3 regions of the Gordonia caeni genome follow, and region 3 is predicted to be linked to each of the others. Evidence: riboswitches for the same ligand, from Rfam matches in the RefSeq annotation. Region 3 holds a riboswitch; each other region holds the start of a gene.
The links. Region 3 has a riboswitch for cobalamin ahead of ABD732_RS11060 (CbtB domain-containing protein). Riboswitches for the same ligand answer to the same signal wherever they lie in the genome.
Positions count from the first base shown of each region.

Region 1 (9,401 bases), on a different contig from region 3:
ATGCGCGACTACGGTTTCGACGAGGTGATCCACACCCCCGCACTGGTCGACCGGGTCCGCTCCGACTGGCGCTCACTGGCCCCGCTGATCGACTGGGTCACCGAGCACGGGCGGAGCTGACCGCACCGGCTTCGTCGGCCATGTTCGCGCAGAAGCGCGCCGTCCGCTCGTCGTGGCTCAGCCGCGAACACCACGAGCAGTACTTCCCGTCGGGCGCCGCATACCAGTGGCAGCAGCTCGCGCGGTCGTACTGCAGCCGTTCCCCGAGCGGCCCGAGCAGTGTCCGGAAGCTGCCGCCGCGTTCCAGTCGCGGGTCTACGCCCAGAACCGACTCCGCGCGTTCGGCGACCAGATGGGCCGGGCGGTCCCGCGACATCGTCCGGAAGGCGCCGGCGAATCCGGCCGCCACATTGCCCAGCAGGTTCGGCAGTCCCGGTCCTCCGGCCTTGCGCATCGCCCGGGCGACAGGCAGCAGATGCTCATCGACGACGATGCGCACCAGGTCCTCTGCCGTCGTCCCGGCCAGTCGCGGCCGGGACAGGACGACGGTGTGGGGGCTGCCGTCGACGAACCGCACCCCCACGTTGTCGGCGGTCAGATCGGGCACCCAGCCGTACTCCACCCACGCCAGCGCACCCGCCCCGCACAGCCGGTGGCTGTAGCGCTGGAAGACCAGCGAGGCCGCGTGCCTGCCGACCGGCATGCCCCGATGCCTGGCGTGCAGTTCGATCAACTCTCCGGCCGCCGAGCCGTCCACGAGATCGGCCGCACGAAAGCCCGTCACTTCCCCCTCGATGTCGGTGCCGTCGTGCAGGAGCCGCTGGGCATCGGCCGGATCGGCCGCGCATTCCACGCGGACCGCCGGAATGCTCTTCCGCAGGGCCCGCAGCGACTCCGGCAACGATTCGGTCATGATCGGCTTCTTTCTCGGCCGCCGCCCGGCGGCCGGGGTTCTGCAGTGCGCGTGCGCTGCGGGAGCAGGTAGCGGTCCCCGTCGATCTCGGTGAGCCGGGCAACCGGGCCGTACAGGGTGCGCACCAGTTCTTCGGTGATCGCTTCGCGCGGTGGCCCCAGCTGCTCGATCCGGCCGGCGTGCACCAGAGCCACGTCGTCGCAGTGCGCCGAGGCCAGGTTGAGGTCGTGCAGCACCACGAGCACACCGGCCCCGGCGTCGGCGAGCTCTCCGAGAATGCCCATGATCTGCAGCTGGTAGCGCAGATCCAGGTTGGCCACCGGCTCGTCCAGCAACAGGTACGGCGCACCGGTCACCAGGGCCCGTGCGATCAGCGCGCGCTGCCGCTGCCCGCCCGACAGGTCGGCGAGCGCATCGTCGAGCCGCGTACCGATCCCCACCCGGTCGGCGGCCGAGACGATCCGTTCCAGGGCCGCGGGCCCGCGCACGCCGCGCGGCAGCCCCAGTGCGATCGCGTCGGCCACCGTCAGACCCGATCCCGGTACCGACTCCGATTGCGGGACGTAGCCCAGCAGCCGTGCTCGCGCCGCGGGCGCCATGCCCCGCGTTTGCACACCGTCGACCAGGATGGCGCCCCGGCGCGGCGGCGTGATGCCCAGCACCGCTTTGAGCAGTGTCGACTTGCCGCCGCCGTTCGGGCCGATCACCGCGAGGACTCGACCGGGGTCGAGGTCGAGTCGCACGCCGTCCAGGACAGGCCGACGCCGGCGCCCGTGCGCCACCACGAGATCGCGCACGTGCAGTCCCTGCGCGCTCACCGGCGTGACCATGCGCCCTCCCGGATGATCAGCCACAGGAACATCGGCACCCCGAGGAACGACACGACGATGCCGACCGGCACGATCACCGGGCTGACGATCGTGCGGCCGACGAGATCGGCACCGAGGACCAGCGCGGCACCTACCACCCCGGCGAGCGGCAGGCGATACCGTTCGTCCGCGCCGACCAGCAGCGCCGCGATGTGCGGCGCCACTAGGCCGACGAAGCCGATCACCCCGGTGATGCTGATGACGGTCGCGGCCACGAGCGTCACCAGCACCATCGTCTGGGTGCGCAACCGCCGGACCGGGACCCCGAGACTGAACGCGGTCTCGTCACCGGCGGCCATGCGCATGTACCACCCCGCACGCGCTTGCATGAATCCGCCGGCGACGCCCACGATCACCGCCACCAGAGTGATCTGCGACCAGTTCGCCCGGCCGAGGTCGCCGAAGGTCCAGCGGACGATCGCGGACAGGTCCTGCTCGTCGCTGACGTACTGCAGGACGGCGGTGGCCGCCGCGAACAGGTAGCTCAGCGCGATGCCGGACAGGATCAGGATGGTCGGGCCCATGCGGCCGATCGACGCCAGTCCCATCACCACTGCCGAACACGCGGCCGCCATCACGAAGGCCATGACGACGGTGGCCGTCATCGCCGAGCCGGCGATGGTGAACGTCCCGAGGATCGCCAGGGCCGCGCCGAACGCCGCGGCATTGGAGATGCCGGTGGTGAACGGGCTCGCCATCGGGTTGCCAGTGATGATCTGCATGCCGCAGCCGCACCACGCCAGCCCCGCTCCCGCCGCGATCGCCATGGCGATCCGCGGCAGCCGCAGGTCGACCAGCGCGGTCCACTCGGACCAGTCGAGCGGCTGCGCCCACCGGTCGGCCCCCGGCAGCAGGGTGGCCGCGAGCCGCCCGGTGGTGATGTCGGTGATCCCGTGGACGGTGCCGAGCCAGGCCAGTGCCACCGCGACGAGAGTCGCGGCCGCCAGGATCGACCACCGGCGCCGGGCACGCCCCGCCAGGACCCGACGGACCTCGGCGAGTTCGGTCGCCGGGTCGGCGGCGGCCGTTCCGCCGGTCACCGCATGGCGGGCAGGGTGTGCACGTGCCCGTCGACCGGAGCCATGTCCTGCAGCTTCATCCAGTCGGCGAAGACCTGGTCGGGGTCCAAGTCGGCGGTGTGCTCCGGGTACAGCCACTTGGCGACGTAGGCCGAGCCGACCACCTTGCCCAGGCCGCCGCCGGCGAAGCCCGTCAGGAAGTGGACGTTGCCGTTGCGCACGGCGTCGAGGCCGGTCCAGCCGGGCCGGGAGGTCATCTCAGCCCCGATGGCGTCGAAGTCACCGGCTGCGGGCGGCGTGTACACGCCGGTGTTCTTCAGCGCTCCCCCCGACGTGGTCTTGACGATCAGATCCGGATTCGCGGCCAGCACCGCTTCGGGGTCGACGGCGGCTCCGGCCGGGTCGGCGTCGGCGAAGATGTTGGTGCCGCCGGCCAGGACCACCATCTGGTGCCAGCCGTCGTTCGACGTGCCGGGAACGGCGGTGGTGAACGGGTCGCCGTACTCCCAGTAGACGCTCTTGCGCGGCTGATCGCCGACGGCGTCGGTGATCTGCTGGGAGACCGAGGTGAACATGTCGGTCACCTTCTGGGCGCCGTCCTCGTTGCCGAGGGCCCGCCCCAGGATGTCCATCTGCTTGGGCAGCTCCGCGTTGTCCCAGCCCGTCACGGTGACCACTTTGATTCCCGCCGGCTCCAGCTTGGCCGCGTACTCGTCCACCGAGCCGTTCCGGGGCAGGATCAGCGCCTGGGGCGCCAGTTCGATGATCTTCTCCAGGTTCAGGTCGCTCTGGCCCTTGCCGATCACCTCATCGGGATCGAACTGCGGCCAGTAGGCGCGGTCCTGGGCGGTGTTGGTGTCCACTGAGGCCACCGTGTCGATCGACCCCATCGCCCGGATGAGTTCCACGTTGTAGCGGTTGGCGACGACGACCTTCGTCAGCGGTCCGCTCAGTTCGACGGTGCGCCCGGCGTCATCGACGAGTTCGATGCTCGTCGCCGCCTCGTCCGGCCGGTCCGGGATGGAGCAGCCGGCCAGCACGATCGCCGGCAGTAGGGCGAGCAGGATGACCAGGGGCCGGACGATCGACGTCGTCCGGCGCTGAATGTTCTTCATTTGTCGGTGGCTCCTCGGCCTCACGTAGGTGTACGCACCGGCAGGTATTCGGACTCGGGGCATGTCGCGGGCACGCTCGTGGCGGACGTCCGCGGTTCTCCTTCGCCGTCGCTTCCCGGGTGCGTGGCACCCAGTGCTCGATGACGGCGTCGTTCCCTTTCACCGCTGCGGGACAGTTCCGGATTCTCACCGGATTCCCTCTTGCGACGCCGCGGGCCGTGGGCCCCCGGCGTACCGGTCATTCCGGATCTTATCGACCGCCCCGACGACTCCTCCATCAGGCCACCCCGGCGATCATCTCCTGGCAGGATCGACCCATGTCCGACGCCGACCGGCGGCCCGAACTCGAGACCGTCACCTCGCACGACGATGTGGCCGGGCTCGGGGTGCCGGTCGACATCGACGAGATCGAGGCGACGATCACCGTCGAGCGTGAAGCCCTGACCGCACTGATCTGGGCGCCCGCCGACCTGACGACGGCCGTGGTGCACGCGCTCGTCGGGGACGTCGGCGCGCGCGACGGTCCGGGGGTGATCGCCTCGTCGGCACCGCTGTTCTACCTGCCCGACCACGGGGCCGTGTTCGCGCGCATCATCGATTCCGTCGACGCCGGCGCACCGTTGGCTCCCGGCGACCTGGCGAGCGCCTTCGCCGTCACGGAGACCACCGCCGGATTCCGGAACCTGCTGATGGAGCTGGCCTCCCCCAATCCGGCCGGACCGTGGCCGCTGCCCACCGATGCGGATCTGCCGCGGCTGGCACTGGCCGTGGTCGACCAGTGGCATCGGCGCGGCTACCGCGCCCTGCTCGACCGGATGGGCACCGTCCTGGTGACCGAACGCAGCGACGATCTCGGCCCGCACTGGGAGGCGCTGAGCCGGCACCAGCGGTCGGCCGAAAAGACCCGGGACGCCGTGCGCGCCGCACTGGCCGCGCTCTGACGTCCCGGGTCTTCAGGTTCGGGTCCGGGGCTTTCGGGTCCGGGTCAGGCGGTGACGGCCTCCGCGGCCGCCTTGGCCCACCGGTAGTCGGCCTTGCCGGCCGGGGTGCGGCGCACCTCGTCGACCACCACCAGGCTGCGCGGCACCTTGTACCGGGCCAGGCTCTGCCGGCAGAACTCCTGCACTTCCTCCAGGCTCGGCTCGGTCTCGTCCTCGGCGATCTGCACCACCGCGGCGACGGCCTGCCCGTACTTGGCGTCTGGCACCGGCACCACCAGGGCGTCGGAGATCGCCGGGTGACCGTGCAGGGCGGCCTCCACCTCTTCGGCGTACACCTTCTCGCCGCCGGTGTTGATGCACTGGCTGCCGCGGCCCAGGAAGACGATGCCGCCGTCGTCGTGCACGTAGCCCATGTCGCCCAGCACCGAGATGCGGGTGCCGTCCTCCATGGTCGGGAAGGTGCGCGCGGTCTTCTCCGGATCCTTGTAGTAGCCGAGCGGGATGTTGCCGACGCGGGCGATGTAGCCGACCTCGTTCGGGGTGGTGATCCGGTTGAACCGCTCGTCCACCACCATCATGCGCGCGGTGTCGGGCACCTTGAGGTTGCCGTTCTCGTCGAGCACGATCTCACCGTCGTTGCCGGACTCGGAGGCACCGAAGTTGTCGCGCAGCATCAGTTCCGGCTTCACCGCGAGGAAGCGGTCGCGCACGCTCTTGCTCCAGATGGCGCCGCCGGAGGCGATGGAGAACAGCGTCGAGAAATCCACCTCTCCCGCGCGCCGCTCCATCTCCTCCACCAGCGGCATGCCCATGGCGTCGCCGACGATGAGGATCATCTGGGTCTGATCGCGCGGGATGTTCGCGACGATCTTCTCCGGATCGAAGTCGCGCTCCAGGATCAGCCGGCCACCCAGGCTCAGGAACGTGAACAGCGAGTACGAGGCGGCGCCGTGCATCAGCGGAGCGGCGATCAGGAACGACAGCGACGGGAAGTTCTGGACCTCGCGGGCCAGCTCCTCGTAGCTCTCCCGCGGCGGCCCGTACGGGTTGCCGCCGGAGATCGGCTTGCGGAAGAAGTCGTCGTGCTGCCACATGACGCCCTTCGGGTAGCCGGTGGTACCGCCGGTGTAGATCAGGTACAGCTCTTCGCCGGTGCGCTCGGGGAAGTCCCGCTCGGTGGACTGCTCGGCCCACTCGGCGAAGTCGACCAGCTCCACGGTCCGGCCGCCGGGCTGCTCGCCGACGGCGGCGGCCAGCTCGTCGGTCACGTCGCCGATCACGAAGACGGTGCGCAGCTCGGGCAGCTTGGAGACCAGATTGGCCAGGATGCGCTGGTGTTCGGGCAGTTCGACGATGATCGCCGCCGAATCGGAGTTGTCGAAGATGTACTCCAGCTCCGGCTCGGTGTACCGGTAGTTGATGTTCACCGGAACCGCACCGATCTTGAGCATGCCGAGCAGCGCGGTCACGTGCTCGACGCTGTTCTTCAGGTACAGCGCCACCTTGTCGTCGCGGCCCACACCGTGCGCGGCCAGCAGGTGCGCCACCTGGTTGATCTGCAGGTCCAGGTCGGCGTAGGTGAAACCTTCACCGTCGTAACTCAGCAGGACCCGGTCGGGAACCGCGTCTGCGACGGTCTCGAAAACGGTGGCCAGGTTGAACTTCATTGCGATCTCCTTGGGAGGCGGTCGGGCCGGTGGGGGCTGGTGGGTGGTCGGGGCTGGAGTAGATCAGTCGGTGGTCAGGATGAGGCCGGAGGTTGGGACGCCGGTGCCCGCGGTCACCAGCGCCGCGGAGGCGCCGTCGACCTGGTTCACCGAATCTCCGCGCAGCTGGCGGACGGCTTCGGCGATGCCGTTCATTCCGTGGATGTAGGCCTCGCCCAGCTGGCCGCCGTGCGTGTTGAGCGGAAGCCTGCCGCCCACCTCCAGGGCGCCGGGCTCGCGGACGAAGTCCTTGGCCTCGCCGCGGCCGCAGAAGCCGAGCTCCTCCAGCTGCAGCAGCGTGTACGGCGTGAAGTGGTCGTACAGGATGGCCAGGTCGACGTCGCCCGGCGACATCCCGGCCTGCGCCCACAACTGCCGGCCGACCAGCCCCATCTCTTCCAGCGCCGCGAGCTCGTCGCGGTAGTAGCTGGTCATGATGAACTGGTCGCGCCCGCTGCCCGAGGCCGCACCGGCGATCGTCACCGGACGCTGCGGCAGATCCCGGGCGCGTTCGGGCGAGACGACGACGACCGCGACGCCGCCGTCGGACTCCTGGCAGCAGTCGAGCAGATGCAGCGGCTCGGCGATGTAGCGGCTGGCCTGGTGATCCTCCAGCGTGATCGGCTTGCCGTAGAAGAAGGCGTTCGGGTTGACGGCCGCGTGCTTGCGGTCGACCACGGCGATGCGCCCGAAATCCTCACTGGTGGCGCCGTATTCGTGCATGTACCGCTGGGCGACCATCGCGACGAAGGCCGCCGGAGTCGACAGGCCGTGCGGGTACGAGAAGGCGTTGTCGGTGCCCGAGGAGTTCTCCTGGTTGGCCACCGCCGAGTTGACCTGGCCGAACCGCAGACCGGACCGCTCGTTGAAGGCCCGGTAGGCCACCGCGACGTCGCACACGCCGGTCGCCACGGCCATCGCCGCCTGCTGCACGGTGGAGCAGGCCGCGCCGCCGCCGTAATGGATGCGGGAGAAGTACTTGAGTTCGCCGATCCCGACGGCGCGGGCGACCGCCACCTCCATATTGGTGTCCATGGTGAAGGTGACCAGGCCGTCGACGTCGGCGGGCGTCAGCCCCGCATCGGCGAGGGCGGCGTTGACCGCCTCGGCGGCCAGGCGTAGTTCGCTGCGACCGGACTCCTTGGAGAACTCGGTGGCGCCGATGCCGGCGATGGCCGCTCTGCCCGACAGTGTCCGCTCGCTCATCGCTGCCCCTCCCGGGTGAAGGTGACCGTGGAGATCACGTGCTTGCCGAGGGCGTTGGTGCCGGTCACCGCGACGGTGACGGCGTCGCCGTCGACGGCGGTGACCTCACCGGCGAAGGTGAGGGTGTCGTAGGCGTACCAGGGCACACCGAGCTTGAGTTCGATCGAGCCGATCCGCGCGCGCGGCCCGGCCCAGTCGGTGACGAAGCGTTCCACCAGTCCGGTGTCGGTGAGGATGTTGACGAAGATGTCCTTCGATCCCTTGGCGTGCGCCAGATCCCGGTCGTGATGGACGTCCTGGAAGTCGCGAGTGGCCAGGGCGGTCGCCACGACGAAGGTCGGGGTGGCCTCGATCGTCAAGGGCGGCAAGACGTCTCCGACGGAGATGACCTCCGGCGGCGTCGCGGTCGTTTCACTCATCGGGGACTCCAGGCGTAGAGGGTCCAGGCGTCGGCGTCGTCAGTGGCCGGGAAGTCGAGGAACTCGACGCGCACCTCCATGCCGATCGCGACGTCTTCGGGGGCGACGCCGCGGAGCTGTCCGAGCATGCGGACGCCCTCGTCGAGTTCCACCAGTGCGACCACGAAGGGCAGGTCACGGCCGGGAACCTTCGGTGCATGGTGGACCACGAAGCTGTAGACGGTGCCGGTGCCCGCGGCGACCACGTAGTCGGTCGGCGGGTAGGTGCCGTCGTCGGTCTTGGCCTTCCAGGTCGCCGGGATCGGCGGGTGCCGCAGGCCGCCGTCCTCGAGCTGCTGGATGCGCAGCTCGTGCGCGGCGACGCCGTCCCAAAAGAAGGCGGTGTCACGGGAGACGGACGGCCGGATCAGCCGGGCCGGATCCAGCCCCTCGGGCGCGGCCGGTGCCGCCGGTACAGCGGTGCCCGGACGGAACTTGAGGATGCGGAACTCCATCTCCGCCACCACGTCTCCGCCCGCGCGCCAGGTGTTGCGGGTGGTGAAGAACCAGCCCTCCCCCAGCGCGGTCTGCTTGGGCCCGGTGACGTCGATCAGCTCGGCCGACAGGGTCACCTCTTCGCCGGGGCGGGTGTAGCGGTGGTAGACGGTGTCGCAGTTGGTGGCGACGACGGAGGTGTAGCCGGCCTCGTCGAACAGTTCGCTCGCCCGGCCCAGCGGATCGTCGGCGGTGCGCACCCCGTGCAGGCCGCGCATGGTCCACACCTGCGCCATCGCCGGCGGGGCCACGATGCCGTCGTGCCCGGCGGCACGCGCGGCGGTCTCGTCCACGTAGATCGGGTTGTCGTCGCCCATCGCCTCGACCCAGTTGTGGATCATCGGCTGGTTGATCGGGTCACGGCCGGCGATCGGCGCGCTGGGGCCGGCCGCCATGATCTCCTCGGCGGCCGACCGGATGCGTGCGGGGTCTGCGGTCGGCGCCGCGCCGGTGCCGCTCATCGCTTACTCCTCGGCAGGCCCAGGCCGGCGGTCGCGATCAGATCGCGCATCACCTCGTTGACGCCGCCGCCGAAGGTGATCACCACGTTGCGCTTGGCCTGCATGTCCAGCCAGTCGACGAACTCCGCGGTGGCCGGGTCGGTGAAGTCGCCGTAGGTGCCCACCACGTCGTCGATCAGGCGGTAGATGGTCTGCAGCCGCTCGGTGGCGAAGACTTT
Region 1 is NZ_BAAAZW010000003.1:307,742-317,142, reverse strand. Features, by position in the region: gene ABD732_RS06610 (DUF2461 domain-containing protein) at 1-120, shown strand, start outside; gene ABD732_RS06605 (hypothetical protein) at 98-913, opposite strand; gene ABD732_RS06600 (ABC transporter ATP-binding protein) at 910-1,731, opposite strand; gene ABD732_RS06595 (FecCD family ABC transporter permease) at 1,728-2,822, opposite strand; gene ABD732_RS06590 (ABC transporter substrate-binding protein) at 2,819-3,916, opposite strand; cobalamin riboswitch at 3,939-4,170, opposite strand; gene ABD732_RS06585 (hypothetical protein) at 4,234-4,857, shown strand; gene ABD732_RS06580 (AMP-binding protein) at 4,902-6,524, opposite strand; gene ABD732_RS06575 (lipid-transfer protein) at 6,588-7,769, opposite strand; gene ABD732_RS06570 (MaoC family dehydratase) at 7,766-8,188, opposite strand; gene ABD732_RS06565 (bifunctional MaoC family dehydratase N-terminal/OB-fold nucleic acid binding domain-containing protein) at 8,185-9,183, opposite strand; gene ABD732_RS06560 (acyl-CoA dehydrogenase family protein) at 9,180-9,401, opposite strand, start outside.
Region 1: linked by a shared signal. The riboswitch ahead of ABD732_RS06590 (ABC transporter substrate-binding protein) and the one ahead of ABD732_RS11060 (CbtB domain-containing protein) in region 3 are both predicted to bind cobalamin.

Region 2 (9,401 bases), on a different contig from region 3:
CGAAGAAGTGGTGCGCGGCATGCGCGGCGGCGTGGTGCTGGTCAGCCACGACCGGGAGTTCTTGTCGCGCAGCGTGACCCGCGTTCTCGAACTGGATCTGGCCCAGCACACCAACACCGTCTTCGGCGGCGGGTACGACAGCTACCTGGAAGAGCGCGAGGTGGCGCGGCGGCATCGGCGCGAGGAGTACGAGGAGTACGCGGACCGCAAATCCGACCTGGTCGCGCGGGCGCGCACCCAGCGCGAATGGTCCAGCCAGGGCGTGCGCAACGCCATCCGGAAAGCGCCCGACAACGACAAGATCCGGAAGCGCGCCGCCAGCGAGTCCAGTGAGAAGCAGGCGCAGAAGGTCCGACAGATGGAGAGCCGGATCGCGCGGCTGGAAGAGGTGGCCGAACCGCGCAAGGAATGGGTCCTGGAGTTCACCATCGGTGCGGCGCCGCGCTCCAGCTCCGTGGTCGCCACCTTGAACGAAGCCGTGGTGCAGCAAGGGGATTTCACCCTCGGCCCGGTGTCGATCCAGGTGAACGCCGGGGAGCGGATTCAGATCACCGGGCCCAACGGGGCGGGCAAGTCGACGCTGTTGCGGCTGCTGCTGGGGCAGATCGCGCCGGATGCCGGGACGGCGCACCTCGGGGCGAACGTCGCCGTCGGCGAGATCGACCAGTCGCGCGGGCTGTTCACCGGCGACCGGCAGCTCGCCGCGCGTTTCGAGGAACTGATGCCCGACATGACGACCGCTGACGTGCGCACCCTGCTCGCCAAGTTCGGCCTGCGCGCCGATCACGTCGACCGGCCGGTCGACGGGCTGTCACCGGGGGAGCGCACCCGGGCGGCGCTCGCGCTGCTGCAGGCGCGGGGCACCAACGTGCTGGTGCTCGACGAGCCCACCAACCATCTCGACCTGCCCGCCATCGAACAACTCGAATCGGCGCTCGCCTCCTACGACGGCGCCCTACTGCTGGTGACCCACGACCGGCGCATGCTGGCCACCGTCGACGTCGACCGGCGCTGGCATGTCGAAGACGGCCGCGTCAGCGAGCTGTGAGCAGCTCCGGGTCGAGCCCGAGGGTGTAGGCGGCCATCGAGATCGAGCCCGCGGTGTAGCCGTCGACCAGCAGATCGAGGGGCTCGGCGTCGGCGATACCGGCCACGTAGAGCAGCGGCAGGAAGTGGTCGGGGGTGGGCACGGAACGGGCGAAGTCCGGGTGGGCCTGCAGGTCGAGGACGTCGCCGGGGGAGCGGGTCAATATCTCGGCGGCGGCGTCGTCGAACCGGCGCGCCCAGTCGAAACCGGTGTCGGCGCTGCGGAAATCGATGGTGCGCAGGTTGTGCACGATGTTCCCGCTGCCGATGATGAGCACTCCCTGATCGCGCAGCGGGGCCAGCTTGCGGCCCAGCTCCAGGTGGTGGTCGTAGTCCTTGAACGAGTTGAGCGAGAGCTGCACCACCGGGATCGAGGCGTCGGGGAAGGCGTGCCGCAGCACCGACCAGGTGCCGTGGTCGATGCCCCAGCTGTCGATGTCCTGGCCCACCCACGTCGGTTTCACCACGTCGGCCACCTGCTCGGCCAGCTCGGGTGATCCGGGGGCCGGGTACTCCACGTCGAAGAGCTCCTGGCTGAAGCCGAAGAAGTCGTGAATGGTCCGTGGCCGCGGCATCGCGGTGACCGCGGTGGCGTTGGTGTACCAGTGCGCGGAGATCACCAGGATCGCACGCGGCGTGGGGACGGCTCGCCCGAACGCCTCCCACGATTCGGTGTACCGGTTGCGGTCCAGGGCGTTCGTCGGACTGCCGTGCCCCACGAAGGCCACCGGCATCCGTCCGCCGGGTGAACTGTCTGTGGTCGTATCGATGGTGCTCATGGGGTGTGCCGCCTCTGCTGGGTGCTGGTGCCGATGCTACGCCAGCATGTCCTTGACCAGCGGAACCACGCGTTCGCCGTACAGCTCGATGGAGCGGCGCTGGGCGGCGTGCGGGACGGGCTGGTCGTACTTCAGGTCGAAGCGGTCCACTTTCAGCGTGCCCAGGGTCCGGACGATCTTCCGGGCGACGGTCTCCGGGGATCCGAGATACAGGGCGCCCTGATGGATCTCGCGCTCGAAGTCGCCGGGGACCGGGTCGGGCCAGCCGCGTTCACGGCCCAATTGCCGCCGGAACTCCAGCCAGCCGTCGTAGGTCACCTCGCGGGCCTCCTCGTCGGTCTCGGCCACCAGCCCCGGCGAGTGCACGGCGACCGGAGCGCGCGGCACCCCGAACTCGTCCTGGGCGCGCTCGAACAGATCGATGTACGGCGCGAACCGATCGGCCGAGCCGCCGATGATCGCCAGGAACAGCCCGAAGCCGTAGCGCGCGGTGCGCACCACCGACTCGGGGCTGCCGCCGACCCCCACCCAGGCGCGGATGCCGTTCTCGGTGACCGGGTAGACGCGCTGGTCGCGCAGCCCGGCCCGGGTGGAACCGGACCAGGTGACCGGCTCCTCCGTCAAGAGGGCGGACAGCAGTTGCAGCTTCTCCTCGAACAGCACCTCGTAGTCACTCAGGTCGTAGCCGAACAGCGGGAAGGACTCGATGAACGAGCCCCGCCCGGCGACGATCTCGGCGCGACCGTTCGAGACGGCGTCGAGGGTGGCGAACCGCTCGAAGACCCGTACCGGGTCGTCCGAGCTCAGGACGGTGACCGCCGAGCCGAGCCGGATCCGGTCGGTGCGGCCGGCCACCGCCGACAACACCATCTCCGGGCTGGAGACGGCGAAGTCCGGGCGGTGGTGCTCGCCGACGCCGAAGAAGTCCAGGCCGAGCTGGTCGGCGACGACGCCGTCCTCGACCAGATCCCGGATCACCTGGGCGTGCGGCAGCGGCCGGCCCTGCTCGTCTTTGGTGACACCGCCGAAGGTGTCCAGGCCGAATTCGATCTCGCTCATGTCCGGATCAATGGCCGCGCCGCTCCCGATATTCCCGCCGGCGGCGGGCGCTCACTGCTGCCGGTCCTTCACCGCCGCCAGGTGCACCGGCGCCGGGTCGACGACGTGCTCGTCGTACTGCGGATGTTCCGGAAGCCATTTGGCGACGTACGGGCACACCGGAACGATCGTGTAGCCCCGGGCCACCACATCGTCCACGACGCTCTGTACCAGCAGCGACGCCAGTCCCTGGGAGCCGTAGTCGGCGGCGATCGCGGTATGGAAGAGGACGCGCGCGGTGGCGCCGTCGTCGCCGGCGACGTCGACGTACGATTCCTCACCGATCTCGCGGCCGTCGGCCGTGCGGTCGATGAGCACGTAGCGCTGCTCGTCGGGGCGGTGCTCAACGTGAAAACGCTTCTCGGTCATGTGGCCCTCCTGTGGCTACGGTGCTGCGACTACCGGCGCCGGCCACCGGGCTACCATGCCTAGAACGTCGCGGTGTTCGGGAAGTCCGGTGGAAAGCCGGCGCGGTTCTCGCCACTGTAAGCAGGTCCGGAGACGGTTTCGGGAGGAATCCCGGCCACTGGGTGCCATGTGTGCCCGGGAAGGTGCCGTTTCCGGTGGGCCCTGCGTAGCCAGGAGACCGGCCGCGACCGACCACCTTGTACTCCACGAGAATGGAAGGCGGGTAGCCGTGCGCACCCTCTCCTCGATCGCTGCCGTGGTGGCAGCGGCCGCTTTGACCGTTTCCCTCACCGCCTGCGGGACCGATGATTCCCCGCAGGGCACGGGCGCGGTGACACTGCAGAACTGCGGCCGGACGGTCAGCCTGGCGGCACCGGCCACCCGCGGCATCACCGTCAACCAGGGCGCCACCGAATCGGCGCTGGCGATCGGCGCCGAGAAGGACCTGGTCGGCACCGCTTACCTCGACGATCAGATCGCGCCCCAGTTCAAGGAGGCCTACGACTCCGTGCCGGTGCTCGCGCCCAAGTACCCGGACCTGGAGACGGTGCTCGCCGCCAAGCCCGACCTGGTGGCGGCGTCCTATTCGTCGGCCTTCACCGACGGCGGCATCGGCAGCCGGGACGAGTTCGCCGGCCTGGGTATCGCGACCTACGTCTCGCCGTTCGGGTGCGAGAACAAGGACGACCGGCCGGCCCCCTCATGGGATGCGATCGCCGGAGAAGCCTCGGACTACGGCGTGCTGTTCGGGCGCACCGACGAGGCGGACCGCGAGAACCAGCGGATGCGGGAGACGCTGGCCGAGTTGAAGACCGCCGATGCCGGGCGCGGCACCAGCGTGCTCTGGTGGGACGCGGGCACCGATACGCCGTCGGTCGGCGCCGGTGACGGCGGACCGCAGCTCATCATCGACGCGGTCGGTGCGACGAACATCTTCGCCGGCCTGTCCGGCAACTGGACCGACGCGAGCTGGGAGCAGGTGGTCAAGGCCGATCCGGACGTCATCGTCCTGATCGACGCGCTGTTCTCCACCGCTGAAGACAAGAAGGCGTACCTGGAGTCCGACCCGGCTCTGCAGAGCCTGACGGCCGTCAAGAACGAGTCGTACCTGGTGGTGCCGTTCTCGGAGTCGACGCCCGGCCCGCGCACCATCGACGGTGCGGTGAAGCTGTCGCAGTACCTGGGCGCGCGCTGATCGGCGTGGCTCCGGCGACGCAGGCGTGGACTGCCAGGTCCGGCCTGGGCTATGCGGCACTGGTGACCGCACTCGTCGCCCTGCTGGTGGTGAGCATCGCAGTCGGCGTCGTCATCGGCTCGGTCGGACTGAGTCTCGGCGAAGTCTTCGCGGCGGTGGGATCGCGGCTGGGACTGCTCGGCGGAGTGGATGCGGCCAACGAGCACATCGTGGTGAACCTGCGGATGCCCCGCGTGGTGACCGCGGCAGCGGTCGGCGCGGGGCTCGCCGTCTGCGGCAACGTCTTGCAGTCGCTGACCGGTAACGTTCTGGCCGATCCGTACCTGCTCGGCATGTCCTCGGGCGCCTCGGTCGGTGCGGTGCTGGCCCTGACCACCGGAATCGGGGCGGGCGCCCTGGCCGGGATCGGCGCGGTCTCGGCGGCGGCGTTCATCGGTGCGATGGGTGCGCTGGGCCTGGTCTTCGCGATCGCCACCACGCGGACCGGGGCGTTGCTGCCGAATCGACTGATCCTGGCCGGTGTCGCCGTCGCGCAGGGCGGGGCGGCCATCAGTTCGGCACTGATCTACTTCGGCGACCGCGGCGCGGCGGACGCCGTGCTGCGCTGGACGCTCGGCTCGGTCGCCGGAGCGCGGTGGCCGTCGACGATCGTGGTGACGGCGATGGTGGGCGTCACCCTGGTGGTGGTGTGGGCGTATGCGCGGTCGCTCGACGCCTTCGCCTTCGGCGACCGCGCGGCGACGAGCCTGGGGGTGCCGGTCACCGTGACGCGCTGGGTTCTGTACATCCTGGTGTCCCTGTGTACCGCGGTGATCGTGGCGCAGACCGGGATCATCGGCTTCGTCGGCCTGGTGATCCCGCACCTCGCCCGCCTGCTCGTCGGCCCGCTCCATCAGCGGCTGCTGCCGGTGACCGCACTCGTCGGGGCGTTGTTGCTGGTGTGGACCGATGTCCTGGCACGCACGGTGAAGGCCGGGCAGGAGCTCCCGCTCGGTCTGGTCACCGCCATCGTCGGCGTCCCGGTCTTCGTGTGGATCCTCCGCCGCCACGGGGCCGCCGCATGATCGGTGATCTCCCCGAGTCGCCGCCGTCGATAGACCTCGAGGGCGTGAGTTTCTCGGTCGGTGAGAAGCGGCTGCTGAGCGAGGTGAGCGCCGCGGTGCCTGCGGGCCTTTTCACCGGTCTGATCGGGCCCAACGGCTCGGGCAAGACCACCCTGCTGTCGACGATCGCACGATGGACCCGGCCGGATTCCGGGCGCGTTCTGCTCGACGGGAAGCCCGTCGGCGACTATCCGCGCCGCGATTTCGCGCGCGTGGTCGCGACCGTCGAACAGCATTCGGCGACCGAAACCGAGCTCACCGTGGAGCAGATCGTCGACCTGGGCACCATTCCCCGGGCCGGCGGCCGGCTGCGTCGCACCGACACCCGCGAGCTGGTGAACCAGGCGATCGGACTGCTCGGCCTGGAGCCGCTGCGCCGCCGGACGTGGCAGTCGCTGTCCGGTGGGGAACGGCAGAAGACGCAGATCGCGCGGGCCCTGGCGCAGCAGCCGGCGGTGCTGCTGCTGGACGAGCCGACCAATCACCTCGACGTGTCCGCATCGCTGGAAGTGCTGCAGCTGCTGCGCGCCCTGCGCGTGACGGCCGTCGCGGCGCTGCACGACCTTCAGCTGGCCGCCATGTACTGCGACCACCTGATCGTCCTCGACGGCGGCCGCGTGGTGGCGCACGGACCGGTCGCCGAGGTGCTGACCCCGGAGCTTCTGGCCGAGGTCTACGGGCTCGACGCCGAGGTCGTGCCCCATCCGCGCACCGGCGCGCCGATGGTGGTGCTGTGCGGGACCACCGTGCCGACCGTTCCGGTCGACGGAGCCGGCCGGTGACCGCGGACTGGGTGATCGTGACCGCACCCACCGACCGGGGCGGGCTGCCGGCGCCCGCGCTCGGACGCGCACTCGACCGGGTGCGCGACGGCAGGCCGGGTGTCGAGTTCCGGGTCGCCGTGCTCGGTGGCTCGGACACCCCGATCACCGAGGCCCTCGACGCGGCGGCCGCCGCGGGCGCCGAAACGGTGCTGCTGGTCAGCGGACAGACCCTCGGCGACGCGAAGCAGGACTCCTGGCTCGCGCGAATCGTCGGGCACTGGCTGCGGAGCCGGCCGGCGGACGGCGCGACGCCCGAAGTGCGGGTGGCGCCGCTGCTCACCGAGTACGACGGCTTCGCCGACCTCCTCGAGGAGGCCGTCGGCCGCGGCGGCACACCTGCCCGGACCCGGACCGCGCCGATCGTCTCCCCGGCGTGGGAGGCCGTCCCCGGCTTCGCCCGGCACGTGCTGGTCTGCCGCGGCCCCCGGTGCAGCGTCGAAGGCAGCCGGGAGAGTGCGCAGACCCTGAGCGCCGCGCTGGATCGGCGCGGTCTCGGCGACGACGACGTGCTGACGACCGTCACCGGCTGCCTGTTTCCCTGCGGGCAGGGACCGGTGATGGTGGTCTACCCCGAGGGGACCTGGTACGCGCAGATGCGTCCGGAGCGGATGGACCGGCTGGTCGACGAGCACCTGTGCGCCGGGCGCCCGGTGACCGAGTGGGTGACGCGTGACATGCGTGCCGACGACCGCGACGCACGGGCCTGACCGCACCGGAGCCGTTTCGGACACGATTCGCCTGTCACCGGCTGGACCGCCTGTCGGTTCCGCACGGCGGGTGTGAGGATGCAGGCGTGGCCGAATTCCGACTCACTTCATTGCCCGAAGACCTGCGTCTGGTCGTCGCCGACATGGACGGCACGCTGCTGACCGATGCGGGCGAGGTGCCCGACGCCTTCTGGCCTCTGCTGGACACCATGCGCGAGCGGGGGATCCGGTTCGTCCCGGCCAGCGGCCGCCAGTACTACACGCTGGAGACGCTGTTCGCGCATTCGCCCGCGGGGCTGTCGTACATCGCCGAGAACGGCAACCTGGTGGTCCACGACGGCCGGTTGCGCGCCTCCACCACCCTCGACCGGGATCTGGCCGCCGACGTGATCGACGCCGTGCGCGCCGCGAGTGCGGCCGGCCGCGACCTCGGGGTGGTGGTGTGCGGCAAGAGCGGCGGCTTCGTCGAGCGGCAGGACCTGCCGTTCGTCGCCGAGTCCGACAAGTACTACGTGCGCCTGACACAGGTCGACGATCTGCTGGCCGTCGACGACGAGATCCTCAAGCTCGCGGTCTTCGACTTCGACGATGCCGCCTCCGCGGAGCGGGAGCACTTCGCCGGCTTCCGCGACCGCTGCCAGGTGGTGGTCTCCGGACCCAACTGGATCGATCTGATGGCGTCGGGGGTGGACAAGGGAATCGGCGTCCGAACCCTCCAGGACGACCTCGGGATCACCCCCGCGCAGACCGCGGTGTTCGGCGACTACCTGAACGACCTGGAGATGCTCGACGCCGCCGACTGGTCGTTCGCAATGGCCAACGCGCATCCGCAGGTGCGTGACCGGGCCCGCTACCTGGCTCCGAGCAACACCGATCAGGGGGTCGTAACCGTGCTGGAGGCACTGCTGCGCGCCGAGGTCCGCGGTGACTGACGAGGCGGAGCTCGCCGCCCTGCGGGAACGTGTCGCCGCCCTCGAGGTGCGCAACGCCGAGCTGGCCGCGCAGGCCTGGCCGCGCTCGCACCGGAAGCTGCGCACCACCGCGTGCATCGTGCTGGTGGCGGTGGGTCTGCTGCTGGCCCCGGTCGCCGCCGTCGGCACCTGGGCCAGGATGCAACTGGTCGACACCGATCGCTTCGTCTCCACCTTCGCGCCGCTGGCATCGGACCCGCAGGTGCAGGCCTTCGTGACCGATCAGGTGACCGACCAGCTGGATGCGACGCTTGACCTGGATAGGCGCGTCAGTGAACTGTTCGGCCAGCTGCAGGACGGTGAACTGCCGCCGCGCGCGGCCGCGGCGCTCGGGCTGCTCGAGGCCCCGACCGTCGCCGGGCTGCAGAACCTGATCTCCGCGACGACGCAGCAGCTGGTGGCCTCGGAGCGTTTCGCCGACCTCTGGGCGGCCAGCCTGCGGCTCAGTCACCATCGGACGACGCAGGTGCTCGACGACGACCCGGGTGCGCTGGCGCGGCTGTCCGAGGACGGAGTCCTCAGCCTCCGGCTGGAACCGGTGGTCGCTGCGGTGCGCGCACTCCTGGCCGACCGCGGCATGCCGTTCCTCGACGGCATCGCGCCGGCCGACCGCGGCCGGGAGATCCCGATCCTGAGCGCGGATTCGCTGGCCCTGGTCCGTGCGGTCTACGACGTGGCGGTGATCGGCGGCTACTGGCTGCCCTGGGTGGTGGTGATCCTGTTGATCGCCGGAGTACTAGTGGCGGTGTCGCCGCGGCGGGCCCTCGCCGGCACCGCGACCGCCGCCGCGGTGGTCTTCGCCTTGATGTCGCTGGGAATCTGGATCGGCCGCAACGTCTTTCTGAACGCGATCAGTCCGGGAGAGTTGCCGCGGGACGTGGCAGGCGTGATCTTCGATCAGGTCACCGGCCTGATGTCGTCGACGATCGTCGCGCTCACCGTGTTCGGCGTGCTGGTGGCGATCGGGGCCTGGTTCGCCGGACCCGCCCGTCCGGCGCGCGCTCTGCGCGGGGTGTGCGCCGCCGGCTTCGGGCGGGTGCGGACGGCACTGGACGCCCACGGCGGGGCCACCGGACGGGTGGGCGCCGTGGTGGAGCGGTGGCGCACCACCATCGTGGCCCTGGCCGTCGCGGCCGGGGTGGTGGGCCTGGTCGTCACGCGCCCGGTGACCGTGGCGAGCGTGGTCTGGTTCGTCGTCGCACTGATCGTGCTGGTGGTGGCGGTGGAACT
Region 2 is NZ_BAAAZW010000004.1:317,653-327,053, reverse strand. Features, by position in the region: gene ABD732_RS08680 (ABC-F family ATP-binding cassette domain-containing protein) at 1-1,048, shown strand, start outside; gene ygiD (4,5-DOPA-extradiol-dioxygenase) at 1,035-1,820, opposite strand; gene ABD732_RS08670 (LLM class flavin-dependent oxidoreductase) at 1,902-2,924, opposite strand; gene ABD732_RS08665 (GNAT family N-acetyltransferase) at 2,976-3,332, opposite strand; cobalamin riboswitch at 3,386-3,572, shown strand; gene ABD732_RS08660 (ABC transporter substrate-binding protein) at 3,601-4,566, shown strand; gene ABD732_RS08655 (FecCD family ABC transporter permease) at 4,629-5,630, shown strand; gene ABD732_RS08650 (ABC transporter ATP-binding protein) at 5,627-6,451, shown strand; gene ABD732_RS08645 ((2Fe-2S) ferredoxin domain-containing protein) at 6,448-7,200, shown strand; gene ABD732_RS08640 (Cof-type HAD-IIB family hydrolase) at 7,287-8,132, shown strand; gene ABD732_RS08635 (hypothetical protein) at 8,125-9,401, shown strand, end outside.
Region 2: linked by a shared signal. The riboswitch ahead of ABD732_RS08660 (ABC transporter substrate-binding protein) and the one ahead of ABD732_RS11060 (CbtB domain-containing protein) in region 3 are both predicted to bind cobalamin.

Region 3 (9,401 bases):
CCTGGCTGAACTGGAAGCTGGTGGCCCCGCGGCTGCGCGCCTACACCGAAGTGGCCGGCGACGCGATCACCATCCCGAGCTTCCTCGGCAAGCGCCTGCACGACAACTCCCACATCCTCCGCATCACCTGCGGCGTCATCATCCTGGTGTTCTTCACCTTCTACGTCTCCAGCGGCATGGTCGCCTCCGGCAAGTTCTTCGACACCTCGTTCGGGATCGACTACACCGCGGGCATGCTGATCGTCGCCGCGATCACCATGCTGTACACGCTCTTCGGCGGCTTCCTGGGTGCCTCGCTCACCGACGTCGCCCAGGGCATTCTGGTGGTGGTCGCACTGCTCGCGGTGCCGATCATCGGGGTGATCGAGCTCGGCGGGATCGGGGCCGCCGTCGACGGGGTGCGCGCCGTCGACCCGGACCGGCTGAGCATGTTCGCCGGCGGCAGCGCGCTGGCTATCGTCTCCGCCGCCGCATGGGGGCTCGGCTACTTCGGTCAGCCGCACATCATCGTCCGGTTCATGGCGCTGCGGTCGCCCGGCGACGCGCCCACCGCTCGCCGGATCGGCATCGGATGGATGGCGCTGTGCGGGCTCGGCGCGGTCGGCACCGCGCTGGTGGGCATCGCCTACTTCGGCGCACACACCGCCGACGGCCTCGACGATGCCGAGACCGTCTTCCTGGCCCTGTCGCAGGTCCTGTTCCACCCGTTCATCGCGGGTCTGGTGCTGGCGGCCGTCCTCGCCGCGATCATGTCGACCATCTCCTCGCAGCTGATCGTCTGCTCATCGGCCCTGGTGGAGGACCTCTACAAACTGATCGCCGACAAGTCGGGCTGGCCGGTGCTGGCACCGGCGACCTATGTGCGCCTCGGGCGGCTCGGGGTGCTGATCATCGCGGTGATCGCGGTGATCCTGGCCCTGTCGCCGTCCAACAGCATTCTGGCCCTGGTGGCCTTCGCGTGGGCAGGGTTCGGCTCGGCCTTCGGCCCCGTGGTCATCATGTCGCTGTACTGGCGCCGACTCACCACCGCGGGGGCGCTGGCGGGCATCGTCACGGGCGCCGTCGTCTCGTTCGTCTGGGGCCAGGACCGGTTCCAGAACTTCCTGGTCGGCCGGGTCCCGGACTCGGTGTCCGACTTCGTGTCCGGCACCTACGAGATCATTCCCGGATTCATCGCCGGCTTCCTGGCGATCATCGTCGTCACCCTGCTCACGCAGCGGCACGACGCCGACTCCATCGACGCAGAGTTCACCGACGCCGTGGCGCTCTCGCGCACCAAGCGCAGCGTGGAGCGTCCCGTCGCCGCGCCCGCCGCCGACTGAGTGCCTACCGATCAGCGGCGGCGCACCGGCCGGTCTCAGCCGCGGAGCAGCCCCTTGGCGACGTGGGTCACCTGGATCTCGTTGGAGCCGGCGTAGATCATCAGCGACTTGGCGTCGCGGGCGAGCTGCTCGACGCGATACTCGGCCATGTAGCCGTTGCCGCCGAAGAGCTGCACCGCCTCCATCGCCACCTCGGTGGCCGCACGCGAGGAGTACAGCTTCATGGCCGACGCCTCGGCCAGGCTCGGCGGCTTGCCGGCCTGGGAGGCCTCGATTGCCGTGAACAGCATGTTCTGCACGTTCATCCGGGCGATCTCCATCTCAGCCAGCTTCAGCTGGATCAGCTGGAACTGCGCGATCTCGGTGCCCCACAGCGTGCGGTTCTTCGCGTAGTCCAGGCTCAGCCGCAGGCACTCGTTGATGATGCCCAGGCTCAGCGCCGCGATGCCGATGCGCTCGGCGGTGAAGCCGGCCTTGGCGTTGCCTCCGCCGCGCTTGTCCGCACCGGTGTCCTCGGTTTCGCCGAGCAGCCGGTCCTTGGAGACGCGGACGTCGTCGAAGAACAGCTCGCCGGTCGGCGAGCTCATCATGCCCATCTTCTTGAACGACGACCCCTGCGTCAGCCCCTCCATACCGGTGTCCAACACGAAGGTCAGTACCTTGCGGTCGCGCATCGGGGTGCCGTCGCCCTCGTCGAGCTTGGCGAAGACGACGATGGTGTCCGCGTACGGACCGTTGGTGATGAAGGTCTTGTTGCCCTTGAGGATGTAGTCCTCGCCGTCGCGGCGCACCGTGGTCTTCATGCCGCCCAGCGCGTCCGAGCCGCTGTCGGGTTCGGTGATCGCCCAGGCGCCGACCTTCTCCATGGTGACCAGGCCGGGCAGCCAGCGGCGCTTCTGCGCCAGCGTGCCGCGGCTGCGGATGGTCGATACGGTGAGGCCCATCGAGACGCCCATCGACGCGATCAGGCCCAGGCTGACCCCGGCCATCTCCATGTTGAGGATCAGGAACATGGTGTTGGCCAGCGACGTGGACCCGCCGGCGGACTTCTTCTCCTCGCCGGCCTCCTCGGCCGCGAGTTCGGCCTCCAGGTTCTCGATGGCCATGGTGTCCATGCCGAACGCGGCGAGCATCTTGCGGGTGATGTCGTAGGGCGGCAGCTCACCGGTCTCCAGCTGATCGACGTGCGGACGCACCTCCTTGTCGATGAAGCCGCGCACGGCATCTCGGACCATCAGGTCTTCTTCTGACCACTCGAACAACTCAGACCTCCACGCTAGAACACGTTCTACTAATGCCCATGACAGTAACGTGAACCACGTGAACGCGACAGCACAGGCCTGGCCCGGGCGCATCCACGCACCCGACAGCCTGGACCCGGCACTCCTCGACGAGATCACCGACCGCGGCGACGAGGTGCCGCTGCGAGCCGATCCCGGCGCCGCCGACCGGATCTGGGCGGCGGCCCGGCACTGGTATCAGGCGGGAACGCAGCCCGGCATCGCGGTGTGCGTGCGCCACCGCGGCGAGCCGATCGTCGACCGGGCGATCGGGCACGCCCGCGGCAACGGCCCCGGCGACGGCCCCGAGATCGAGAAGGTGCCGCTGCGCACCGATACCCCGGTCTGCGTCTTCTCCGCCGCCAAGGCGATGGCCTCGACGGTGGTGCATCTGCTGATCGAGCGCGGCGACCTGGCCCTGTCCGACCGCGTCGACGACCTGCTGCCCGGCTACCGCGCCCACGGCAAGGGCCGCACGACGATCGACCACGTCCTCACCCACCGCGCCGGCGTGCCGATCCCGACCGGACCGCGGCCGGACCTGCGGCGCAGCGAGGACAGCGCCTACACCCGCGAGATGCTGGCGGGGCTGCGACCGGTCTACCCGCCCGGGACGCTGCACATGTACCACGCGCTCACCTGGGGTCCGCTGGTGCGCGAGATCGTCGCCGCGGCCACCGGCCGCAGCATCCGCGACATCCTCGCCGACGAGATCGGCGATCCGCTCGGCTTCGCCTGGACCAACTTCGGCGTGCGCCCCGACGACGTCGACCGGGTCGCCACCAGCTACGTGACGGGCCCGCCCAACTCCGGTGCGATCGATGCCGCGTTCACCAAGGTGGTCGGCGGCAGCATGGCGCAGATCGTCCCGATGGCCAACAAGGCCCCGTTCCTCACCGGGGTGGTGCCGTCGTCGAACGGGGTGTCCACGGCGCACGAGCTGTCCCGGTTCGCCGAACTGCTGCGCCGGGGCGGCGAGCTCGACGGGGTGCGCGTGCTCTGGCCGGCCACCCTGCGGGCGGCCACCCGGCAGCGGCGGCGGCTGCGTCCCGACGTCGCGACCGGCGGCGTCCCCCTGCGTTGGGGCACCGGCTACATGCTGGGCTCGGCCCGTTTCGGCCCGTTCGGCCGCGACGCCCCCGCCGCCTTCGGCCACACCGGCCTCACCCAGATCGCGATGTGGGCCGATCCGCAGCGCGAACTGGCCGCAGCGGTGGTCTCCACCGGCAAGCCGGGCCCACACCCCGAGGCGAACCGTTACGGCGCTCTCCTGGACACCATCAACCTGGTGATCCCCCGCACCTGTCCCTACCCTGCCGTATAGGGCGCACCCTCCCGTGTCAGGAGGGGGCGTCAGCCATACGTCAGGGTAGGGACACGGTCAGGCGGTGCAGGCTGGCCGGCCGCAGTTCGGTGGCGAAGAATTGGTCGGCCGCGGCGCACAGCAGCGCCTGCGCGACCGGTTTGGCGACCACCAGGACCCCGTCCCCGGTGACCGTCGCCCGGATCCGCGCGACGAAACCGGCCACCGACTCCCCGCCGTGCGGCACCACAGCGGGATCGGTGAACCACCGGGCCAGGTCCGCTCCAGGGATCTGTTCGGGGGTCAGTCCCCGCCACGAGCCGAGATCGAGCGAGGCCAGCGCCGGATCGACGGCGCCGGTCAGCCCCAGGACGGCGGCGCTCTGACGCACCGACGCCTCCGGGCCGACCCGTACGGATCGGCCCAGAGGCGATGTCAGATGCGGTGCGAGGGCGGCCACGTCGGCACGACCGCGCGCGTCGAGGTGGTGGTGCTCGCCGCCGAAGACCACCGCCCGGTTCGGTGCGGTGCGCCCGGCGACGATCAGCAGCGTCACCGTCGGCTCAGGCGTCGGCGGTCTCCGCCGCCTGCTCGGCGCGCGGCACGCTGCGGCGCATCAGGACGCCCAGGATCAGGCAGAACACCGTCACCAGCACCGCCCACAGGATCACCTGGTTGGCGATCGCGTAGACCCGGAAGTCGGCGACCACCTGACCGGGGAAGCCGGCGCCGTAGATGGTGCCGTCGTGCTCCACCGGGCCGGGGACCTCGTGGAAGGTCGGCAGCAGCATCGCGGTGATGGTCATGACCACCAGGTAGCCGACGGTGGAGACGATCCCCGCGAGCAGGCCGCCGAGGCGCTCCCACAGCGCCATGGTGAGCCAGACCGCCAGGATCGCGACCACCACCGAGACGATCGTGATGGTGAGGTACGACGCCGACCGCGAGCCGATGGTGTCCTCCTCGCCCACCGCGGGCGGGTTCGGCGGGTAGACGAAGTACGGCACGCCGACGACGGCGACGAAGCCGATCACCCCGAGTGCACCGGCCACCAGCCGCGGGTCCGCGGCCGCCCAGCGGCGGCCGACGTAGGCCCACAGGAAGGTGAAGGCGACGGCGAAGAAGGCGCCGATGCACAGGGCGAAGATCACGGTGCCGACGCCGGCGCCGATGTTCTCCTGCACCGACCGGCTGAACAGCTCGTGCTCGTGGCCGTGCTCGGCGGCGCCGCCGAGGGCGACGTTCAGGTCCTCCTCGGCGTGGCTGCGGTACTCCTCGTAATCGATGGCGTCGGCCACCTGCGGCTCGATGAAGATGCGGGCGTAGATGAAGGCGATGATTCCGGCGACCAGACCCGAGAGCAGGCCGGCGCCGACGAGTTTGCGTTCCATGTGGTGAGAGTCCTCGTCTTCGCAGCGTCTAGTGGCAGGGGTCTAGTGGCAGGGGAAGCCGAGGAAGTGCCGCGAGTCGTGAATGAACTCGTGGACGTGGGTGTCGGACCCGAACACCGAGACGGCGCCCTGGTCGTATCCGAGGAAGTAGAAGGCCAGCGCGGCGACGAGCACCGTCGCGGTCAGAAAGAGGGCCGCCGAGGCGGTGTCCAGGTGCGGGACGGCCAGGCTGCGCGCCTTCTGTGCGCCGGCGCCGGCCGAATGAGCGGATACGGTCATGCGTGGAACCTGCTTCCGGGGATCCTGCGTCCCGTCGTGGTGAACAGCGGGCCCGAAGCGGTGCTCTGACTCGGCCTCTCGCACGGGGGCGAACGGCCTCACAGTGGCGCGACCGTCCCGGACTCTCACCGGGTTCCCCGCGTCAGGCTGAGGATCAGCTTAACGCGAACGCCGCCCGTCGGCACGAGCACGGTGTCGTACCCCTGCGGTTCAATGGACTGATGGCGGGCGACGGCGAGGATCCCCAGCCGGGCGGGGACATGCCGGCCGGCTTCGGTCCGGCGACCCGGCGATGGTTCACCGGCACCTTCGGCGGTCCGACGCCGGCGCAGGCCGGGGCCTGGCGGTCGATCGCGGCCGGCGAGAACACCCTGGTGATCGCCCCCACCGGATCGGGCAAGACGCTGGCCGCCTTCCTGTGGGCGATCGACGCGATGACCTCGGCACCGCGCCCGCAGCCCAGCGGGGTCCGCGTGCTGTACATCTCCCCGCTCAAGGCGCTCGCGGTGGACGTCGAACGCAACCTGTCGGCGCCGCTGGTCGGTATCGGGCACGCCGCGGCCGCCCTCGGCCTGCCCGCCCCCGAGGTGACCGTCGGCGTCCGCTCCGGCGACACCCCGGCCGCGGCCCGGCGCGCCCTGGTCGCCGATCCGCCCGACATCCTGATCACCACCCCCGAATCTCTGTATCTGATGCTCACCTCGTCGGCCCGCGAGACGCTGCGCGACGTCGAGACGGTGATCGTCGACGAAATCCACGCCCTCGCCCCGACCAAACGCGGCAGCCATCTGGCGCTGTCGCTGGAGCGCCTCGACGAGCTCACCGAGTCCCCCGCCCAGCGGATCGGCCTGTCGGCGACGGTGCGGCCGCCGGAGACCGTCGCGCAGTTCCTCGCCGGTCAGGCGCCGTGCACCGTGGTCGCCCCACCGGCGGCCAAGACCTTCGACCTGCGCGTCGACGTCCCCGTCGAGGACATGACCGATCTGCCGGTGCCGCCGGGCGACGGCGAACTCGACGATGCCTTCTCCCCCACGGCCGGCTCGCTGTGGCCGTTCGTCGAGTCGGCCATCGTCGACCTGATCCAGCAGAACCGCTCGACCATCGTCTTCGCCAACTCCCGCCGCCTGGCCGAACGCCTGACCGCGCGGCTGAACGAGATCGCGGCCGAACGCGAGTCCCCCGGCCCCGCCGCTCCCGCGGTCCGGAACACCGCGGTCCCCGGCGGCATGCCCGCGACGATCAACGGGGCGGTCGTCACCGGCGGCGCCGAGCCGATACTCGCCCGCGCCCACCACGGTTCGGTGAGCAAGGAGCAGCGCGCCGAGATCGAGGACGCGCTCAAGACCGGTGCGCTGCGCTGCGTTGTGGCCACCAGCTCGCTGGAGCTGGGGATCGACATGGGTGCGGTGGATCTGGTGATCCAGGTGGAGACGCCGCCGTCGGTGGCCTCGGGGCTGCAGCGCATCGGCCGCGCGGGCCACCAGGTCGGCGAGATCAGCTCCGGCGTCGTCTTCCCCAAGCATCGCACCGATCTGATCGGCTGCGCGGTGACCGTCTCCCGCATGCTCGACGGCCGGATCGAAGAGCTCACCGTGCCGCGCAATCCGCTGGACATCCTGGCCCAGCAGACGGTCGCCGCGACGGCGGTGGCCGACGTGAACGTCGACGACTGGTACGCGACCGTGCGCCGGGCCGCCCCGTACGCCGACCTCACCCGCGACGTCTACGACGCCGTGCTGGACCTGATCTCGGGCCGCTACCCGTCCGACGAGTTCGCCGGCCTGGCCGCGCGCGTGGACTACGACCGCGCCACCGGCACCCTGACCGCCCGCCGCGGCACCCTGCGGATCGCGGTGACCTCCGGCGGCACCATCCCCGACCGCGGCCTGTTCGGGGTGTTCCTGGCCGGCGACGACTCCTCCGGCGCCCCGGGCTCGGCGCGAGGTCCGCGACGCGTCGGCGAGCTGGACGAGGAGATGGTCTACGAGTCCCGGGTGGGCGACGTCTTCGCGCTCGGCGCCAGCAGCTGGCGGATCGTGGAGATCACGCACGACCGCGTCCTGGTGGTGCCCGCCGCCGGGCAGCCCGGCCGGCTCCCGTTCTGGATCGGCGATGCGGTGGGCCGCCCGGCCGAGCTGGGTGAGGCGATGGGCCGGTTCGTCGGCGCCGTCGCCGAGCCGGACGCGCTGGCGGCGCAGGCCGAGAAGATCGGGCTCAGCGAGTTCGCGCGCGCCAACCTCGCGTCTCTGATCGCCGAGCAGCGCGCGGCCACCGGCACCCTGCCCACCGACCGCACCCTGGTGGTGGAGCGTTTCCGCGACGAGCTCGGCGACTGGCGGCTGATCCTGCACTCCCCGTACGGCCTGCGCGTGCACGCCCCGTGGGCCGCCGCGATCGCCGCCCAGCTGGCCGAGCGGCTCGGTCTGGACGGGGCCACCACGGCGACCGACGACGGGATCATCGTCCGCCTCCCGGACACCGACGACGCCCCGCCGGGCGCGGAGGTCTTCGATCTGGACCCCGACCAGATCGAGGCGATCGCCACCGCCACCCTGGCCGATTCGTCGCTGTTCGCCGCGCGGTTCCGCGAGTGCGCCGCCCGGGCGTTGCTGCTGCCGCGCCGCGACCCCGGCAAACGGGCACCGCTGTGGCAGCAGCGCCAGCGGGCCGCACAGTTGCTGGCGGTGGCCGCCAAGTTCCCGGACTTCCCGATCATCCTGGAGACCGCGCGCGAGTGCCTGGAGGACGTCTACGACCTGCCCGCGCTCACCGCCGTCCTCACCCGGCTCAAGGGACGCCGGATCCGGATGGTGGAGGTGGAGACGGACAGTCCGTCGCCGTTCGCGGCCGCGATGCTGCTGGGCTACACCGGCTCGTTCATCTACGACGACGACGCCCCGCTCGCCGAGCGGCGTGCCACCGCCCTGGCGCTGGACACCTCGCTGCTGGCGCAGCTGCTCGGCCGCGTGGACCTGCGCGAGCTGCTGGACCCGGTGGTGATCGCCGAGACGGTGGCGCGGCTGCAGCGCACGGCACCCGAACGCCGGGCCCGCGACGGCCAGGACGTGACCGATCTGCTGCGCTGGCTGGGACCGCTCACCGGCGACCAGATCGCCGAACGCTACGCCGGCGACGACGCGCTGGACGCCGTGCTGGACGAGGAGCGCGCGGCCGGACGGGTGGTCACCGTGGTGATGGGCGGCGCGCAGCGGTACGCCGCCATCGACGACGTCGCCAGGCTGCGCGACGGTCTCGGCGTGCCGCCGCCGCTCGGGGTGCCCGCGGCCCATCTCACCGCCCCCGACGATCCGGTGGGCGACCTGGTCCATCGCTACGCCCGCACGCACGGGCCGTTCACCGCCGACGAGGCCGCACAGGACCTCGGCATGGGGGTGGCCGTGGTCCGCACCACCCTGCAGCAGCTGGCGGGGCGCCGAGCGGTGATCGAGGGCGAGTTCCTCACCCGCGACGACGCGCAGCGCTCGCAGTGGTGTCACAGCGACGTCCTCGGCCAGCTGCGGCGCGGTTCCCTCGCGGCCGGGCGCGCCGAGGTGGAACCGGTCACCCCGGACACTTATGCGCGGTTCCTGCTCGGCTGGCAGCACGTCGCCGGCCACCAGCGTCTGCGCGGCCCGCACGGTCTGCTGTCGGTGATCGAACAGCTCGCCGGACAACCCGTCCCGGCGTCGGCATGGGAGTCGCTGGTGCTTCCGGCGCGCGTCGCCGACTACCGCCCGGCGATGCTCGACGAACTGTTGTCGGCCGGCGAGGTGGTGTGGTCCGGGCACGGCCGGATCGGCGGCTCGGACGGCTGGATCAGTCTGCA
Region 3 is NZ_BAAAZW010000006.1:38,254-47,654, reverse strand. Features, by position in the region: gene putP (sodium/proline symporter PutP) at 1-1,322, shown strand, start outside; gene ABD732_RS11080 (acyl-CoA dehydrogenase family protein) at 1,358-2,584, opposite strand; gene ABD732_RS11075 (serine hydrolase domain-containing protein) at 2,643-3,926, shown strand; gene ABD732_RS11070 (histidine phosphatase family protein) at 3,967-4,461, opposite strand; gene ABD732_RS11065 (CbtA family protein) at 4,469-5,296, opposite strand; gene ABD732_RS11060 (CbtB domain-containing protein) at 5,339-5,575, opposite strand; cobalamin riboswitch at 5,615-5,742, opposite strand; gene ABD732_RS11055 (ATP-dependent helicase) at 5,797-9,401, shown strand, end outside.